One region of the Bacillus sp. Brlt_9 genome, then DNA from elsewhere that is predicted to be linked to it. Evidence: riboswitches for the same ligand, from Rfam matches in the RefSeq annotation. Region 1 holds a riboswitch; the other holds the start of a gene.
What was found. Region 1 has a riboswitch for thiamine pyrophosphate ahead of thiT (energy-coupled thiamine transporter ThiT). Riboswitches for the same ligand answer to the same signal wherever they lie in the genome.
Positions count from the first base shown of each region.

Region 1 (7,365 bases):
AGAATTCCCTGGTTACAACGGCGTAGAAGCTTCTCAACTTGTAAAAATTAAAAAGTAAAACAAAAAAACTTTGCGAAATTCGCAAAGCTTTTTTCTATTTATGAGCAACTTGCTCCATATCCGGACTACAAGTTTGCGACTGACATGACTTATTTAAAGAACATGCTGCGCATTTTCCCTTTTTACTTCTCTTTACAAAATTAACTAACGTGTATGCTGCATAACCAAAAATGATAGCTCCAATTATAATATTGACCATCATCACAATACATCTCCTTCTAGAATCCGAGTAAGGATCCAACTTGGTATATAATGAACGTTAATACATAAGCAACAACGAGTGGATACACGACAGAGAAAATCGTCCACTTCGCTGATCCTGTTTCACGTTTAATAACAGCTACCGTCGCTAAACACGGAACATATAATAAAATAAAGAACATAAATGCATAAGCTGATAATGCTGTATAATGTGCTCCCATTACATTTCCAAGCACATCTTCTTTCACCGCATAAATAATTGCCATTGTAGAAACGACAACTTCTTTCGCTAAAAATCCTGTTAAAAGGGATGCCGCAGCTTGCCACGTTCCAAAACCAAGTGGTGCAAATAGTGGTGCGATAAATCCACCAATCATCGCTAAATAACTGTCTCCCATATCAACACCAAATCCTGATGGACCTGCATAATTTAATAGCCAAATGACAACAGAACCACCGAAGATGAATGTACCAGCCTTACGAACAAATCCTTTTCCTTTCTCCCACGTACTTAGCCATAACGTTTTCGCTTGTGGCACGCGGTAAGGAGGTAGTTCAATAACGAAAATAGATTTTTCCGCTTTTAAAATGGTAAGTGACATAATTTTTGTAACGAGTAATGCAAGAACAATACCTGCAACATATAAAGAAAACACCACAGTTGCCTGACTTTGAGGGAAGAATACGCCCGCAAATAATGCGTATACAGGTAAACGTGCTGAACAAGACATAAACGGTGTTACAAGCACTGTAAGTAAACGTTCTTTTTCTTGTTCAATCGTTCTCGCTGCCATAATACCTGGAACATTACATCCAAAACCGATAATCATCGGAATGAACGCTTTTCCGTTTAAACCGAAGAACTCCATAATTCTATCCATAACAACTGCAATTCGCGCCATATATCCTGAGTCTTCTAATAATGAAATGAAAAAGAATAGTGCAAAGATTTGTGGAACGAATACTAAAACAGCACCAACACCGGCGATAATACCTTCTGTAACGAGTGCTTGAATAAAATCAGAAGCTCCAACACTTGTAAGCCCAGCCGTTACCCAATCCGTAAGCTGTCCACCAAAAAACTCATCTAGCATATCCGATAAAGGTGTACCAATCCACGTAAACGTAACCTGAAAAATAAAAAACATAACTGCTAAAAAGATTGGAAGTCCTAAAATTTTATGCGTAATTAACCTATCAATTTTTTCCGAAAAAGGAATTTTTCCTTCTTTCTCATGCTGCATAACATTTGTTTTTAACTTTTCAATATACGCTTCACGAGTTTTGTAAATATGCTCCTCTAACGTACAATCAAGTTTTTCTTCTAAGCGAGATCGAACAGCTACAAGTTCCTTATAAATTGGTAGTGCTTTCATTTCTTTTTCTACTACTTCGTTATTGCTTAAAAATTGAAGGGCTAGCCATCTTGGATGCTTATAATTCGCTGTCTCTAAAAGAGAAATTATCTCTCCAATCCCTTCATCCATTTGTACACCATATGAAATAATGAATGGCTTTTTCTCGTTTTTGTCATTTTCTTTAAGAGTGGCAAGTAATTCTTCACATCCTTTTCCACTTCTTGCAACGACAGGAACGACTGTTACTCCTAGTAATTCTGATAATCGTTTTACATCAATTACAATGCCTCGTTGCTTTGCCACATCGACCATATTTAATCCAATTGAAACGGCCTTACCAAATTCAAGTAATTGCAACGTTAAATGCATATTTCGTTCAAACTGCGAAGAATCCACGATATTTAACATATGATTAAATTCTTCTGTTAGTAGAAAGTTTGTTACAACACCTTCATCACGTGAAACTGGATTTAAATCATAGACGCCTGGTAAATCAATTAATGTTCCTCTTCTATCTTTTAATTTACCAACCTTCTTTTCTACTGTTACACCGCTCCAGTTTCCTACATACTCATAAGAACCAGTAAGTGCATTAAATAATGATGTTTTCCCTGTATTCGGATTCCCTAGCAAAGCTACCTTATTCACGCTAATTCCACCTTTATCATTTTCGCGTCACAATGACGAATACTAATTAACTGTCCACGACACTCCAATGTACAAGGACCTTTGAACATCGCCTTTTGCTTCATGCGAAGTTCGCTTCCTTCAGAAAGGCCAAAAGCAGCCAGTCTTCTCTTTAGTAACTGATCTAACGATTGAATACTTTTTACTAACACTTTCTCGCCAATTTTAATATCTACTAAGCTCATAACCTTCCCCCTCCGAAGAGAATGATAATTATTTTCAAAAAAATTATAGCATACTCTATTTCTCTTGTACTATACCCTTTTGCTTCATATTTATTAACATTTCGCTACAATTCTATTTCAATAATTGTCATAACAGATTCGTTTGCCATTCTCATCCATTTCGCTTACAATAAACAATAGCAAATAAAGAATCTCGTTATCACTGGGGGAGCCATGCCGCTGAGAGGGAACACTTCGTTCCGACCCTTCGAACCTGTTAGTTAATGCTAACGCAGGGATTGTGCAAACGTCCGAAATACATACCTCTTTTTATTTACGTATTTCGTATCCTCCTATGATATCTATTCTTTTTTGTACAACTTGGATTTAGGGGGAGACAACATGCGTAACACCAATTTACAAGCGATGATCGAATCTGCAATTCTTGCAGCCTTCGCCTTGGTCATCGACATTTTACCAATATCAATCAAACTTCCAACAGGCGGTTCCATTTCATTCGCTATGATTCCTATTTTTATTATTGCATACCGCTGGGGCTTCAAAATGGCTTTCTTAGGAGGCTTAATTTGGGGATTATTACAAATTGTCGTGGGCGATGCCATTATCGTCACACCAATTCAAGTACTAATTGAATACTTCGTTGCTTTCGCATTCATTGGATTTGCTGGTTTATTCTATCGTCCAATTCAAAAAGCACTTTTAACATCCAATGAAAATAGCTTAGAACAATCTACTTTAGGTAGCCGTAAAGACAAACCTTCACAAAAACAAAACGAAGGAAAGAAAGTTATTGGTTACATTATTGTTGCTACATTTGTTGGTAGCTTTGCACGTTATTTCTGTCACTTTATTGCCGGTATTATTTTCTGGGGACAATATGCACCGAAAGGTCAATCAGCTGTCCTATATTCATTAATCGTAAACGGCAGTGTAATGATTGGTTCCTATATTCTATGTACCGTTTTGCTTATATTTTTATTTCTTACTTCACCACGCTTATTCAAGAGCATCAATGCTTATCAAATAAATGCAAACAAAAAGAGCGCTTCATAAGCGCTCTTTTTTCATATCGTAATATCAATTAAAAAAACAATAAATGCACAAAAGAAAATAAATACCATTATACTTAGCCAATTGCTATGCACGGTTCATCGACTCCTTACATAACCTCATTTTCTAACCAGATTATATCGCTAAAAAATAAAGATTAGGTAAAGATAATATGAAAATAAATTAAAAAAGCGTAGCATGCATCATCTACGCTTTTTTCGGTAAGTAAAAGTAAAATAACACACCGTCTTCTGTATTCTTTGCTCCATATTCAGCATCGTGTAGTTCTAAAATGTTCTTTGAAATAGCAAGCCCAAGCCCCGTTCCGCCTTGTGAGCGCTGGCGGGATGCATCCACGCGATAAAAACGATCCCAAATTTTGTCTAATTGCTCTTCTTCAATGTGAGTACCTTTATTTTCAATACACACCTTTATACGATCCTTCTCATCTATTATTGTGGAAATAATAATATCCTCTTTATTCGGTGTATAACGTATGGCATTCGTAATGAAATTCACAATGACTTGTTCAATCCGATTTTGATTTGCGACTACTTCAAATGAACATATATTTTTATGCACACGAAGTTCTTTTTTCTCTATCTCCACAGAAAGGTGTTCACATATATCTTCAATTACTGTATCAATATAAAATACATCCTTTTTCATTTTATATGTGCCTGATTCAAATTTAGCTAACTCTAGCATATCCAAAATTAACGTATCCATCTTATCTACTTCTCGTTCCATCGCCTGAAAATAGTATTCCTTTTTATGTTCAGCTACCCCGTCTTTTAAAATAGAAATACAACTTTTCATAATACTCAGCGGTGTTTTTAATTCGTGCGACACACCAGAAATAAATTCTTTCCGCGTATTTTCTAACTTTCTTTCCTTTTCAATATCTTGTTCTAGCTGTCCAATATGCGAATGGAGCTTATTGGATAATACATTAATATTATTCGATAAATCACCAATTTCATCTTTTGAAGTAATCGGAATTTTTTCGGTGAAATCTAAATGCGCTATTTTCTTCGTCGTATCATTTATTTTTAATAATGGCTTTGCAATTTGTTTTGAATAATAGAACGAAGCTAGAAAAATGAGAACGACTACAAATGCAATGATGTAAATGTAGTAATCTTGCACCATTTGTACAGCTTCATCTACAGGCTGTAAAGAAGCCATCGCATATATATATGTTACCGATCCGTCTTTTTCTTTTATCGGTTTCATTAATAATTTATATTTTATATCATTTTTTTCATAGTCCATTGTCTTTGTTGAATACTCTATTTGATTACTCTCTTTTAGTACTACATCCGTTTGAAATTCTTTTATACTATCCAAAAATAAAGTGTTTTTATAAATTGGATTTACGGGTCCTGTTACATCAGGGAATTGTACTTTCGTAACACGCCCTCTTATGAAAGCATCTGGTTCTTGGGCAGCTTGCTCCTGAACGGCCGGCTTCTTTTCCTTACCAACTTGTTCTTCAGCTACTTTCTTTTTCTCCTGATCTAATTTACTCATTTTCTCCTTAAATGCTTTTTCTAACGGTTTATTCAATCCACTTAAATTTTGCTTAGATAGTGAGAAAGAGAATGGAATAAAACTATCTTCTTTTTTCATTCCAGCAAAATAAATTTCTTGTCCTAAAATCTGCTCTGATGATTTATTATCAATCTCCTCAATATTGACGAGATTGTATAAGGGAATTTTGAATATTTGATGTCCAAAACTCTTCTGTTGCTTACGATCTATCGTTACCTCAAAATAAAAATCATCTGCATATTTTAAATTCCCATTCTGATCCAATGTCGTAATCCACGTGTTATTTTCTCTAAAAAAGTCTTGCTCCAGCTTCTGAATTCCTTCTGTACTTCCTGCGTAATTCAAATAATTCTTCTCAAAGGAATTTAAATTCACTTTAATATCTTCTACTTTTCGATTCGCATAATATTGTTTAAAAAATATCGTTTGTCCAATAAATATCGTCGCTAAAATTAACATACATAACGCTGTGGTGAGGGTAAATAATTTTAGTACAATCCCTTTTCTCATATATTCCCCTCAAATTTATAACCGGTTCGTACTACAGTTGTAATGTATTTTGCTTTCTCTCCTAATTTATTTCGCAAATTACGAATATGACTATTAACCGTTCGATCATCACCGGCAAATTCGTACCCCCAAATTCTTGAAATGAGTTGCTCTCGTGTTAAAACAATCCCTTGATTTTTCATAAAATACGCTAATATTTCAAATTCAGTATGCGTTAAATTAATGTCTGTCCGATCTACCGTAACAGTACGCGACGGAAAATGAACGTGAATACCGTGGATGGATAATGTATCATCTTCATTCTCTAGCAGTTGCTTTGTTACTTTTCTACTTTCTAACAATCTTTTTGCTCTTGCTAATAAAATGGGTGGGCTATACGGCTTCGTCACATAGTCATCTGCCCCAAGTTCAAATCCAAGTAACGTATCATCTTCATCAACACGTGCTGTCAGCATAATAATAGGAACCTCGGATGTTTTACGAATTCTTCGGCAAACAGACCACCCATCAAGTTCTGGCAACATAATATCTAAAATAACTAAATCAACCTCTTCTTCCTCAAATACAACTAAAGCTTCTTTCCCATCTCTTGCTTCAAACACTACATATTGCTCACTTAAAAAATAATCTTTTAATATTTCACGCAAAATATCTTCATCTTCCACAATTAAAATGTTTTTTGACATAACTTACGTATCCCCCTCCCGCTTTCAGAAACTATCACTTCATTTTGAATAACTAGCCGTTAACTTTGCCTGGGTAATATATCTATCTGGCGCATCCCCTATATAATCAAACGGATAGCAAGTCGTCAGTGTTAATATCGGTTCTTCTTTTTTTATAATAACAGTACGATCATCCGCATGGGTAATCCATATCTTTTGAATTTCATATGTGTAAGTTTTTTTATCATACTCTAAAATAAGGGTATCCTTTTCTTTTAACTCTCCCAAATCTGTAAATACAGTATCCCTATGCCCACTTAGTACAGTATGTCCCCCTCCAGATGGCGTTGTCGTTAAATCACTAACGAACATCCCAACGCCTTTCTTCAACGTTGCATCATCTGCCCCCCAATATATAGAAAACTTCTTTTTTATTTTCGGTATATGTAACAGTGCTACCTTTTCTCCTTCTTTATGCTCTGTTTGAGAGGAAGGTACTTGGGAAGTTACAGGGGTTTCGTAAGAAAGTTGATTATGTTTTATATTTTCAAGGCTCTTTATTTCTTCTTTCGTCAATTGCTGAGCAGAGCTTTTTCCTTTATACCACTCCATGGCGTAATATGATCCCATACATAGTCCTATAGCCATCAATATGATACCGATATAATTGAGTACCTTCATGTTTCATCCCTCCATGCCAAAAATGGTAGGAATAACCTACCATTTTTAATATATGAAATTATCCCATTCTTTATAGGACAATATTTTATTTACGCCTTAACTTTATTGCGACGATTCCAACCAAATAATGTCCCTATCCCTACAAGACATGCGCTTAGTGCCATCATTGCTATATTATTGGATGCTGTGTTTGGTAATTTCTCACCTTGTACAACCGGCTTTGCTACTTCTTTTTTAGTTGCACCATTTTTTTGTTGTACTTGTGCTGCTTCTTTTTTCGCCATATCATTTTTCAATTGTCCTTGTGCTATTCTCTTTTTCTCTTCTTCACTTTTTTGCTGTTCCTTAATCAATGCTTCTTTTTTTTCCTTATCATTTTTCAACTGTTCTTGTGCTATTCTCTTTTTCTCTTCT
Region 1 is NZ_JAYJLO010000002.1:65,758-73,122, reverse strand. It holds gene VF726_RS06535 (lipoprotein BA_5634 family protein) at 1-58, shown strand, start outside; gene VF726_RS06530 (FeoB-associated Cys-rich membrane protein) at 95-262, opposite strand; gene feoB (ferrous iron transport protein B) at 279-2,267, opposite strand; gene VF726_RS06520 (FeoA family protein) at 2,264-2,491, opposite strand; TPP riboswitch at 2,686-2,787, shown strand; gene thiT (energy-coupled thiamine transporter ThiT) at 2,873-3,544, shown strand; gene VF726_RS06510 (sensor histidine kinase) at 3,749-5,605, opposite strand; gene VF726_RS06505 (response regulator transcription factor) at 5,602-6,291, opposite strand; gene VF726_RS06500 (class D sortase) at 6,331-6,951, opposite strand; gene VF726_RS06495 (LPXTG cell wall anchor domain-containing protein) at 7,041-7,365, opposite strand, start outside.

Region 2 (7,365 bases), on a different contig from region 1:
GTCGCTCATTTACCGTATATTATTTATCCTGATGTAACTGTATTTACAAGCTTTACAACGGTCGAAACATTCTATGCATTGCTTATTCTATATGCAATTGGGATTGCAATTTTATTACCAGGATTTATTTTCTTCTGGAATTTATTCTTGAAGGATCGAACTTTTTTGAAGGAAAAATAATATAGCCTTGGAGTCTGTTCCAAAAAGTATTTTGGGATGGACTCTTTTTTTCATGTTTTGTCGATAAGTCGATATATTTTAAAAATCGCTGATATATTTTGAGTTGCGCCGATATATTTCAATAATCGCTGATATATTTTGAGTTGTGCTAGTATATCTCCATAATTGCCCATATAATTTTCATTTACTATCTTACCGCCCCACTAATTTACAGACTCCTCTCACGATAGTTATTTCACCATTCGTGACACTTGTCCTTGAGCTTGAAAAACACATATTCACTTTATTCCATTATACGTCTAGTTCTTCTTATTTTTTGCTGAATATACTATCAATACAAACTTGAGACAAGCTACATTTGTTCAAGGGAAATAGAAAGGTAGGCAAAATATGAGTGTTGAAATATGGATTACTATTATTGTATTCTTCTTAACAATGATTGTTATCTTTTGGCGGCCTCGTGGTTTAAATGAGGCGTGGCCAGCAGCAATTGGCGCTGGCATCATCCTGATTACTGGACTTGTATCAAAACCAGACGTCATGGATATTATTAGTAAGATTGGTGGTGCCTCTATAACAATATTAGCGACCATCGTTATGGCCGTTATATTAGAAAGCTTCGGCTTCTTCCACTGGTCCGCGGCGAAACTCGCAAACTTAGCAAAAGGCTCTGGTCGCCGTTTATACTGGTATATTCAGTTATTATGTTTTCTTATGACTCTTTTATTTAATAACGACGGTAGTATTTTAATTACAACTCCAATTTTAATTCTTCTTCTAAAAAACCTTCAATTAAAACCGCATCAACAAATTCCTTATTTATTAAGCGGTGCCTTAATCGCTACTGCTTCTAGTGCACCAATTGGTGTAAGTAATATCGTAAACTTAATCGCATTAAATATTGTGAATATGACTCTTTATATGCACACAGCTATGATGTTTGTACCTGCAACATTAGGACTATTGTTTATGTCATGGCTTATGTATACAGTTTTAAAGAAAAAACTACCAGAGAAATTACCTGTTTCTTCATATGATATCGAAGAAATTTTCTTCACGAAAAACTTCCATCCGTTAAAAGGAAAAAATTCTGTTGATACGAAACAAAACCGTACAAAATTCATGTTAAAAGTATTAGGCTTCGTCTTCCTTATGCGCTGTCTTCTATTCGTTGCATCCTTCTTATCGATTCCAATCGAAATTGTTGCTGTACTCGGTTCACTCGTTCTTCTCATCTGGAGATGGTATTACTTACGAACAAACCCAGTCGATATTTTGAAAAAGACACCGTGGCACATTTTAATTTTCGCTTTCTCTATGTATGTCATTATTTACGGGCTTCATAACGCAGGATTAACAGCGGCGCTTGTAAATTGGCTTGAGCCAGTAGTAAGTCAACATCTACTCTATGCTAGCTTTGCAATGGGTGGACTCGTCTCCCTCCTCTCTAACGTCTTCAATAACCATCCTGCACTTATGATTGGTACAATCACATTAACAGAAATGGGACTAGACCCAGTCACATTAAAAACTATCTATCTCGCAAATATTATTGGTAGTGACATCGGTTCACTATTATTACCAATCGGTACGCTAGCTTCCCTCATTTGGATGTATATCCTGAAACAAAACAAAATTAAAGTAAAATGGAAAGACTATTTAAGTGTATCCCTTATCGTTATTCCTCTCACAACAGTCGTCACATTATTCCTCTTATACTACTGGGTACACCTCTTCTTCGCCTTATAAAGTGAAACTTTAATCAGTGGGGGTTTTCTTCATCTCCCACTGATTATTAGCCCTCACCAATCGGACTTTTATGGACAGCCCGACCCCCACCCAAATTCTTTACTTTCGCTGAATTTTGAGGTGGGGGTCTTACTGCCCATTAAAGTGGGATAAACGATAGAAGCCCGCTTTGCTACCGTCTTAGCAAAGCGGGCTTCTTCTATATTTAAGTTAGGTACTACAGTGTGATCAATCAAGTAAAGAGGTGTAACATGTTATTGGTATAAATGACTACCAGTGTCTTTAAATTCTTTTGCCTTCTCTTTCATCCCTTTTTCAATTGCTTCTGTCGTTTCTAAATCATTTTCTTTCGCATATTCACGAATATCATGTGAAATTCTCATACTACAGAACTTCGGTCCACACATCGAACAGAAATGAGCTGTTTTCGCTCCTTCTGCTGGCAACGTTTCATCGTGATATTCCATCGCGCGTTCAGGATCTAAAGATAAATTAAATTGATCGCGCCAACGGAATTCAAAGCGTGCTTTCGAAAGTGCATCGTCACGCTGATGAGCCGTTTTGTGTCCTTTCGCAAGATCAGCCGCATGCGCTGCAATTTTGTACGTAATAACCCCCGTGCGAACATCGTCTTTATTTGGCAATCCTAAATGCTCTTTCGGCGTTACGTAACAAAGCATCGCAGTTCCGAACCAGCCAATCATTGCAGCTCCAATTGCCGATGTAATATGGTCATAACCTGGTGCAATATCTGTCGTTAACGGTCCAAGTGTATAGAACGGCGCGCCCTGACAAATATCAAGTTCTTTTTCCATATTCTCTTTAATTAAGTGCATTGGTACATGTCCAGGTCCTTCAATCATCACTTGCACATCATGTTTCCAAGCAATTTTCGTTAATTCACCAAGTGTTTCAAGCTCAGAGAATTGTGCTTCGTCATTTGCATCTGCAATCGATCCTGGACGTAATCCATCTCCAAGAGAGAACGAAACATCGTACTGCTTCATAATTTCACAAATCTCTTCAAAATGAGTATATAGGAAGTTTTCTTTATGGTGGAATAAACACCACTGCGCCATAATCGAACCACCACGCGAAACGATACCTGTCGTACGCTTTGCAGTAATTGGAATGTAATGAAGTAATACACCAGCATGAATCGTAAAGTAATCCACGCCTTGCTCCGCTTGCTCAATTAACGTATCACGATACACTTCCCACGTTAAATCTTCTGCAATTCCATTTACCTTTTCAAGCGCTTGATAAATCGGTACAGTTCCAACTGGTACAGGCGCATTACGAATAATCCACTCACGCGTCGTATGAATGTTTTTACCTGTAGATAAATCCATAATCGTATCTGCACCCCAGCGCGTTGCCCACGTCATCTTCTCTACTTCTTCTGCAATAGAAGAAGATACAGCAGAGTTTCCGATATTTGCATTTACCTTCACGTGGAAATTACGCCCGATAATCATCGGTTCTGCTTCCGGATGATTAATATTCGCTGGTAAAATAGCACGGCCTTCTGCAATTTCCTTACGAACAAACTCAGGCTCTACTCCTTCACGAATCGCAACGTATTCCATCTCAGACGTAATAATGCCATTACGCGCATAATGCATTTGCGTAACATTTGCACCTTGCTTCGCTCTAAGCGGCTGGCGATCCATTTGCGGAAAAACAGGTGTATGTTTCGAAGCCACCTTCACACCATCATCCTCTGGTTTTACTTCGCGCCCTTCGTATGCTTCTACATCCTCGCGCTCTATGATCCAAGAGTGGCGCGGCGCCTGCAACCCCTTTTCCAGCTCCACTTTATACGCCGGATCTGTATAAGGACCGCTCGTATCATATACACGAATTGGTGGATTCGGAATACCGTTCGTTTCACTTTGTTCAATCTCACGCATCGGCACTTTCATACCCGCGCGCGGTCCATCCACATACACTTTCTTACTCCCTGGTAAACTCGATTTCAATTCAATTTGCTCAGCTGAAACAGATTGTTTCATAAACTTTGTTGCCTCCCCTGTTCGTGACAAGGACGAGATATGGCCAGCGCATGCCAAAATAAAAAGAGCCAGGTCCATAAAAAAATAAGGACCTGGCTCATAAAAGACATCATTATGTAAAGCCGTTAACTTCCCTACGCTGGTACGAGCCAGATCAGGTCCAAAGGGTTAAGAAGATCACGCGCTTCTCTCTCAGCCTACGCATACGTTAGGCACCCCTAGTTTATCACTGATTTAATTTTCAATACTTTCCCATCATACACGATAATCTGAAAAATGAAAAGTTTATTTCTTTTTCTCTTTACGGAATCATCCACGTTAAATAATATGCCTGTACATACGTCATAATACCAACAATAATTACGAAGAATAGACTATGCTTCACTGTAAAGCGGAATAAATCTGATTCTTTTCCAGCAAGTCCAACTGCCGCACAAGCAATCGCAATCGATTGCGGAGAAATCATTTTCCCTGTTACACCGCCCGTTGTATTTGCTGCAACGAGAAGTACTTCAGATACACCGACTTGCTGCGCTGTAATTGCTTGCAAATTCGAGAACAGTGCATTCGCTGACGTATCAGATCCTGTTAAGAATACCCCGATCCAGCCTAAGAATGGTGAGAAGAACGGGAATAGTCCGCCAGTTCCAGCAAGCGCTAACGCTAGTGTAGAAGATAAACCAGAATAGTTTGCGATAAATGCAAATCCTAATACGAATCCGATAGATAGAATTGGCATTTTAAGCTCATTTAACGTTTCTTTAAATGTCGCTACTGCATCTTTTGCACTCATTTTCAAAATAAAGATAGAAATAATACAAGCAATTAAGATTGCTGTTCCTGTTGCTGATAATACATCAAATTTCAAAATTGCCTCGTAAGGCGTCGGTTTATTTACAATTGGTTCTGCTTTCATTACTAAATTGTGTAAGCCTGGAATTTCAAACTTAAACACGAGGCTCTCTAGTGCGCCACCTGGAGCAAATAACGCTTTAAAGAAACTTTGGCTCCAAATGACTACCATCACAGTTAAAATAATGAATGGAGACCATGCTTTTACGACTTTTCCTACTGTTAGTTTTGGAATAGACGTTGCCGTCGTTGTCGCAGCTACTTCACTATTTGCTTGTTTAGACTGATAAATTTCTTTTGGCTGCCAAACTTTTAAGAATAGCGATAAACTCACTAAACTTACAAGTGCTGACGTAATATCCGGAAGTTCTGGCCCTAAGAACGTTGCTGTTATGAACTGCGTAATTGCAAAGGAGCTACCTGCTACAAGTAAAGCAGGCCACGTTTGTCTTACCCCTTTCAATCCGTCCATTAAAAACACGATAAAGAACGGAACAAATAATGATAGAAACGGTAATTGATGTCCAGCCATTTGTCCAATTTTATGTGGATCAATACCAGTTACTTGTCCAGCAACTGTAATTGGAATCCCCATTGCTCCGAACGCTACCGGTGCCGTATTTGCGATTAAACAAAGACCCGCTGCATATAAAGGATTTAACCCAAGACCTGCAAGAAGCGCTGCTGTAATCGCTACTGGTGCACCAAATCCTGCTGCTCCTTCTAAAAATGCTCCGAATGAGAAACCGATTAAAATAACGAGTAAACGATGGTCATTCGTAATGGACAATACAGATGCACGAATGACATCAAATTGACCTGTTTTTACAGAGATTTTATATAAAAATACCGACATAATGATAATCCAAGCAATTGGCCATAGTCCGTATAAGAAACCATATCCGGTCGCTGCCATCGCCATTGTGAACGGCATCTTATACGCGAATAACGCCACTAGAATTGTAAGTACAACTGTAATAAATCCTGCCACATACCCCTTCATGCGGAAAACTGCTAAAGCTAAGAAAAAAAAGATAATCGGAATAAGTGCGACCGCTGCAGAAATCCAAATGTTTCCGAACGGATCATAAACTTGTGTCCATGTGTTCATTGTTCTCTCCCCCTAAAGAATCCCCTTTTAAATAGAATAACCTCATCAATAGACTATCAGGTCATCATACCTTTTAGCCTAAAAATAAAAAACGTTTAAGAAAACGTTTTCAATAACTTTCATTTATACTTTAGCACATTATTTTCTTTCAAAAAAGATTTTTTTGAAAATTTTATTATTTCACTAGAAAATCTTACAAAAGCGTCATGTTCTTGTAATGTTTATCGATAGAAAGCTCGTCACATTTCCTGCATAATAAAAGTATAACAACGGACATTATTTATGAGGTGATATATATGAACGGAAACAAAATATTAGCAGCTTTATCATACTTTAGTGTATTATTTGCCCCTATCTTATTCCCAATCATTGTGTGGATTGTGGGCGACTCTGAAACGAAACCACACGCAAAACGCGCTCTATGGACACATATCATTCCAAGTATCGCGACATTCATCGGCGTAACTATTTTAGGAATTATGGGTATCGGATCGGATCAACCAGACGTAACACTTGGAATCGGAGCAATGATTGTTTTATGTATTTGCGGCATTATTAGCTTATACTACTTCATTTGGAACATCGTAAAAGGGATTAAAGTACTGAAAGCTTAAGTTTAAACAAACGTTTGATTAAAATGGTACGCATAATGGCAAACGCAGTCTTATCGGCAATACGATAACCTTTTAATAAGAAAAAACCGTCCCAAAATACCTTTTGGGACGGTTTTTTTATCTTCTGCGTTTCTTCTTTTTTCTCATCATTTTCTTTCGGCGCGTGTTCACTTTATCCGCTATAATGTGAAGCGTGCTTGCGACAACAATTCCCATTACAAACGTTACAATTTCTACTTCATGCTCCTTCGCCATTTCTACTAAATTCCCGTCAAGCGCGATTATATTTAATAGGAATAAAAACGGAGAAAACACAATTAACATGTATGCAATACGAATCACATCACCAAGTATAATCGTATGTGTAAAGAAGGATCGATGTGGCATGACCTTCTTATACGGATACCAAAATATACGCAGGAATCCCCATTTATTATACGCATTACTATACGTATCTAAATCGGGCGTTAAAAATGTAGTACCTACTAAAAAGCCAATTGCAAAAGTTAATAAAAAATCAAAGTTTGTTAATCCATACGAAAAGAGCATAAACAAAACAACCGGAAGGGATATTAAGTTTATTTTCGTATGCGTTCTTCCTGATGGCATAAAGCACTTCCTCGCTTACGTTCGCCCTGTCACCATGTAACAGTTCTCACCTATTGATCTAATTTCTGATCGATAAATGATGTGTCTATATCCGAACCAAACCACTCTGCCAACTTCACTCGTGCCTTATCTTTCACCTCTTCATTGACGTATAACGATGCCTGCAATAGTGCGGCCGTCAACGCCCCTAAATCATCTGTATAACCAACTCCAGCAATGAAATCTGGGATGGCAT
Region 2 is NZ_JAYJLO010000007.1:80,145-87,509, reverse strand. It holds gene VF726_RS23670 (cytochrome d ubiquinol oxidase subunit II) at 1-180, shown strand, start outside; gene VF726_RS23665 (arsenic transporter) at 571-1,929, shown strand; gene thiC (phosphomethylpyrimidine synthase ThiC) at 2,184-3,944, opposite strand; TPP riboswitch at 4,059-4,174, opposite strand; gene lldP (L-lactate permease) at 4,246-5,907, opposite strand; gene VF726_RS23650 (DUF4870 domain-containing protein) at 6,204-6,521, shown strand; gene VF726_RS23645 (metal-binding protein) at 6,639-7,130, opposite strand; gene VF726_RS23640 (YkvA family protein) at 7,181-7,365, opposite strand, start outside.
Region 2: linked by a shared signal. The riboswitch ahead of thiC (phosphomethylpyrimidine synthase ThiC) and the one ahead of thiT (energy-coupled thiamine transporter ThiT) in region 1 are both predicted to bind thiamine pyrophosphate.